Regions from separate parts of the Micromonospora sp. NPDC047467 genome, predicted to be linked through region 2. Evidence: riboswitches for the same ligand, from Rfam matches in the RefSeq annotation. Region 2 holds a riboswitch; the other holds the start of a gene.
What was found. Region 2 has a riboswitch for cobalamin ahead of ABZ780_RS23335 (ribonucleoside-diphosphate reductase subunit alpha). Riboswitches for the same ligand answer to the same signal wherever they lie in the genome.
Positions count from the first base shown of each region.

Region 1: it holds a riboswitch for cobalamin, as region 2 does, so the genes downstream of both, ABZ780_RS22175 (acyl-CoA thioesterase) here and ABZ780_RS23335 (ribonucleoside-diphosphate reductase subunit alpha) in region 2, are expected to answer to the same signal.

Region 1 is NZ_JBEYTO010000008.1:44,296-46,488, forward strand. Features, by position in the region: gene metE (5-methyltetrahydropteroyltriglutamate--homocysteine S-methyltransferase) at 1-264, shown strand, start outside; partial or broken gene ABZ780_RS22170 (cobalt transporter) at 489-911, opposite strand; cobalamin riboswitch at 976-1,191, shown strand; gene ABZ780_RS22175 (acyl-CoA thioesterase) at 1,319-1,831, shown strand; gene ABZ780_RS22180 (LysE family translocator) at 1,835-2,193, shown strand, end outside.
Region 2 is NZ_JBEYTO010000008.1:322,787-324,979, reverse strand. Features, by position in the region: gene ABZ780_RS23335 (ribonucleoside-diphosphate reductase subunit alpha) at 1-1,086, opposite strand, end outside; cobalamin riboswitch at 1,277-1,494, opposite strand; gene ABZ780_RS23330 (MFS transporter) at 1,581-2,193, opposite strand, start outside.

The sequences.
Region 1 (2,193 bases), 280 kb from region 2:
TCCCGCTCGAAGATGGAAGTCCTTGATGACCTCGCCGCGATCGGATACCGCCGGGGTGTCGGCCCCGGGGTGTGGGACATTCACTCTCCCCGGGTGCCCTCGCATGCCGAGGTCGTCGAGGCGCTACGACGGGCAGTGGCGGCGGTCCCCGCGGAGCGGCTGTGGGTGAACCCCGACTGCGGTCTCAAGACCCGCGGCTATGCCGAGGTTGAGGCATCTCTCGAACACCTGGTCGTCGCTGCCAACGAGCTTCGCGACAGGTGAGGGCCGTGCCGGGCGGACCATCGACTGGTCCCGCCCGGCACGTCGGCACGGTGGCTTCGGTAGTGATCCGACGCGCCGCTCACGGCCGGCACGTTTCGCCACCACCTGCAGCGAATGTATGGGTCTGCGGCACCGATAGGTGACATCCGAGTTGGCTTGCCCTGGCGGCGGGCATGCCGGACGGCGGTCATCCAATACCGCGAACGTTAGTGGTCGAGGCAGTCGCTACGCCGCTGCGCGCCCGACAGTAACGGCATCACCGCGAGCGACACCGCGGCCAGGGCCAGACCGATCGTGGAGTGCTCCGCGCGGTCGGCGCCGACGAGCGCGCGTACCGACTCGACGGACACGTACGCGGCGAGGGCGAAGAACGACAGCGCGATGATCCGCAGGGCGGTGCGTTCGCGGCGTTCGTGGTTGGGGCCGGAGAACTGCCAGGCGACGGCGCCGGCCGAGGCCACCTCGATGACGGAGTCGAGCCCGAACCCGATTAGCGCGGTCGAGGACGCCATCGTCCCGGCGCTGATGGCGATGACCGCCTCGACGACGTTGTAGGTGATCGTCGCGGCGACCTTCGCCCGGCCGCGTACCGAGCGGTCGGACCGGTCAGGCGGGCAACCGAGCCAGCTCGGCCGCGACCGGTCGATGACAACGAACCAGTCGACGTCAGGCCCACCTGCCTCGGCGGCGGCAAGTCCTTGACGATCAACTAGACTGGCTGGTGGCGCTGGTTCGCCTGGTCGTGACCGGCTGGGCGTCGTAAGAGGGAACCCGGTGGAAGTCCGGGACTGCCCCGCAGCGGTGAGTGGGAACGACCGCCGTCATCAGCACTGGGCCAGCCGGCCTGGGAAGCGACGGCCAGTAGGGGACCGGCACGACCGGTCAGGCCCGCGAGTCCGAAGACCTGCCCGCGCTGCGTACACAACCGTGTGCGCTGCCGTCGGCCTCGCGGGTGGGCTGACCGGGTGACGTGTCGCGCGGTGTGCGCCGGTGCGTGCTCGTCAGCGTGTCCGCGGTTCCGGTGGTGTGGTTTCCCGAGGGACGGACTACCGCTGTGCACGACACCACCACGATCGCCGGCCGCGCGCCGTCGGCCTCGCACCTGACCCTGTCGCAGATCATGGATCAGCATCACACCAACCTGATGGGTACGGTGCACGGCGGCCGGATCCTCAACCTCATCGACTCGGTGGCCGGTGTGGTCGCCGCCCGGCACTCCGACGGCCCGGCGGTGACCGCCGCGATCGACGAGACCGCGTTCCTGCGCGCGGTCCGGGTCGGTGACGTCGTGCACGTCGACGCCCGGATCACCTGGGCCGGACGCAGCTCGATGGAGGTGGCTGTCAAGGTGACCGCCGACCGGTGGGACCGGGCGGTGCCGCCCACCGATGTGGCCACGGCTCATCTGGTCATGGTCGCGATCGACGACGACGGTCAGCCGCGTTCGGTGCCGCCATTGCTGCCGGAGACTGACGGTGATCGGCGGCGGTACCGCGAGGCGGAGATCCGCCGCGAGCACCGGTTGGCCCTGCGGCGGGCGCTGCTCGACGGCACCGAGGAGGGCTGAGACGTGCTCGGGCTATCCATTGCGGCGCTGGCCGGGTACCTCGCCGCGATCGTCGTGCTCATGGTGACGCCGGGTCCGGACATGATGTTCGTGCTGGCCAACGCTACCCGCTACGGCACCCGCGCGGGGGTGGTGGCCGCGCTCGGCGTCGCTGCCGGGGAGGCGGTACACATCGCGGCGGTCGTCTGCGGACTCGCCGCGGTGATCTCCGCTTCGCCGGTGCTGTTCACAGTGATCCGCTGGGTCGGTGCGGCGTACCTGATCATCCTCGGGGTGCGGGCCCTGCGCGGCGCCGGCGCTGCGCCCACCGGGAAGCCGGAGCAGGGTGGCAGCTCCGGGCGGGCCTTCCTGCGTGGACTGGT
Region 2 (2,193 bases):
GGCGTCGAACCGCTCCCCCCACAGGTCGGGCAGCTCCGGCACCTCGTGCGGGTCGAACAGCGACCACATCTCGTCGGCCTCGACCCGGCGCATGAACTCGTCCGGGATCCAGTTGGCGAGGTTCAGGTTGTGGGTACGCCGGGCGTCCTCGCCGGTGTTGTCCCGCAGTTGCAGGAACTCCTCGACGTCCGGGTGCCACGGCTCCAGGTAGACGCAGGCCGCGCCCTTGCGCCGGCCGCCCTGGTTGACCGCGGCGACGCTCGCGTCCAGCGTGCGCAGCCACGGCACGATCCCGTTGGACTGCCCGTTGGTGCCACGGATCAGCGCGCCCCGGGACCGGACCCGGGAGTACGCGATGCCGATGCCACCGGCGAACTTGGACAGGTTGGCGACCTGCGCGTACCGCTGGTAGATCGAGTCCAGCTCGTCGCGCGGCGAGTCGACCAGGTAGCAGGAGGACATCTGCGTGTGCCGGGTGCCGGAGTTGAACAACGTCGGGGAGCTGGGCAGATAGGCCAGGCTGGACATCAGCCGGTAGAAGCCGACCGCCTCGTCCGGCGTACGGGACAGGCCGCAGGCCACCCGCAGCAGCCAGTACTGCGGGGTCTCCAGCACCAGCCGGCTGGTGGGGTGACGCAACAGGTACCGGTCGTACACCGTGCGCAGGCCGAAGTACTCGAACCTCCGGTCGCCGTCCGGGTCGATCGCGTCGTCGAGCATCTCGGCGTGCGTCGCGACGAACGCGGCGGTGCCGTCGCCGATCAGGCCCTCGGCGTGGCCGATCCGGATCGACGCGCTGAACGAGGTGACGCCCTGCCGACGCACCTCCTTGTCGACGTAGCCGGACAGCAGCCGGGCGGCCAGGCGCGAGTACTGCGGTTCCTCGCCGATCATCTCGGCCGCGGTCTGGATGGACAGCCGGTCCAGCTCGGCCGTGGTCGCGCCGTCGTACAGGCCGCTGATCGTGCGGGTCGCCACGCGCATCGGGTCGACGTCGGCCAGGTCGTCGGCCCACCGCTCGACCGCCCGGACGATCCTGTTCACGTCCACGGGCTCGGTGGCGCCGTCGCGCTTGCGGACCTGCATCGGCGTCCGTCGCAGCGCCGTCTCGCCGCTGACCGGGGCTACCTCGGTGACTGTCACCACTCACTCCTCGCGAGTTCGAGACCAGATGGCCCTCGGACGCGAGGAGACAGACACCGGCGGACGCCACGCTGGGCGTGGGTCAGGTGGCGTCAGCCGTCCCACGCGGCCTCGGACCGCCGCGCACCCGGGTGCGGGTACGCGGCGCGCTGGCAGGTCTTCGGACTCGTGGGCACGACCGGGCTCGCCGGTCTCCTACTGGCCGTCGCTTCCCGGGCCGATTGGTGGCCCAGTGCCGATGACGGCTGTCGTTCCCACTCACCGCTGCGGGACAGTCCCGGATTCCCACCGGGTTCCCTCTTGCCTCGACCACTCCGAACGAGCGGCCGAACCAGCTGCGCTCGACACCATATATAGGGGCAGCAGCGTTTGTCACACCCCACATGTCGACGTCGGCGTGTCGGCGGCACCGACGCCCACCACCATCGATCGACGGGTCAGCCCGCGAGTGCGACTGTCTCCGCGGCCCGCGTGCGTCGCTCGACCGAGAAGCTGATCCCCGCCAGGCCCAGGCCGGCAATCGCAAGGACCACGCCCACCCAGGCCGGCGCGAGGTAGCCGAAGCCCGCGGCGATGACGACGCTGCCCAGCCCGGCACCGAGGCTGTTGGCGATGTTCATGGCGGACTGGCTCATCGCCGCGCCCATCAACTGCGCGCCCGGCGCGACAGTGATCAGGCGCGCCTGCAGGACCGGCCCCAGGTAGAGGCTTGTCGCGCCCACCAGGAACGCACCGACGAACAGGCCGACGCCGTTCGATGCGACGAGGCCGAAGACGGCGATGCTGACGATCATGGCGACGAAACCGACGTACATGCTCCGGCGCAGGTCCCGGTCCGCGAGCCAACCGCCCAGGGCGTTGCCGACTGTCATGCCCAGGCCCACCGCAACGAGCACCCACGGCACGGTCGTGGCCGAAAGGCCGGCGACGTCGGTAGTGACCGGCGCGAGGTAGGTGTTGACAGCGAAGAGACCGGCGAGGCCCACCGAGCCGGTGGCCGCCACGAGCCACACCTGCGAGGTCCGCAGGGCCCGCAACTCGGCGGCCGGC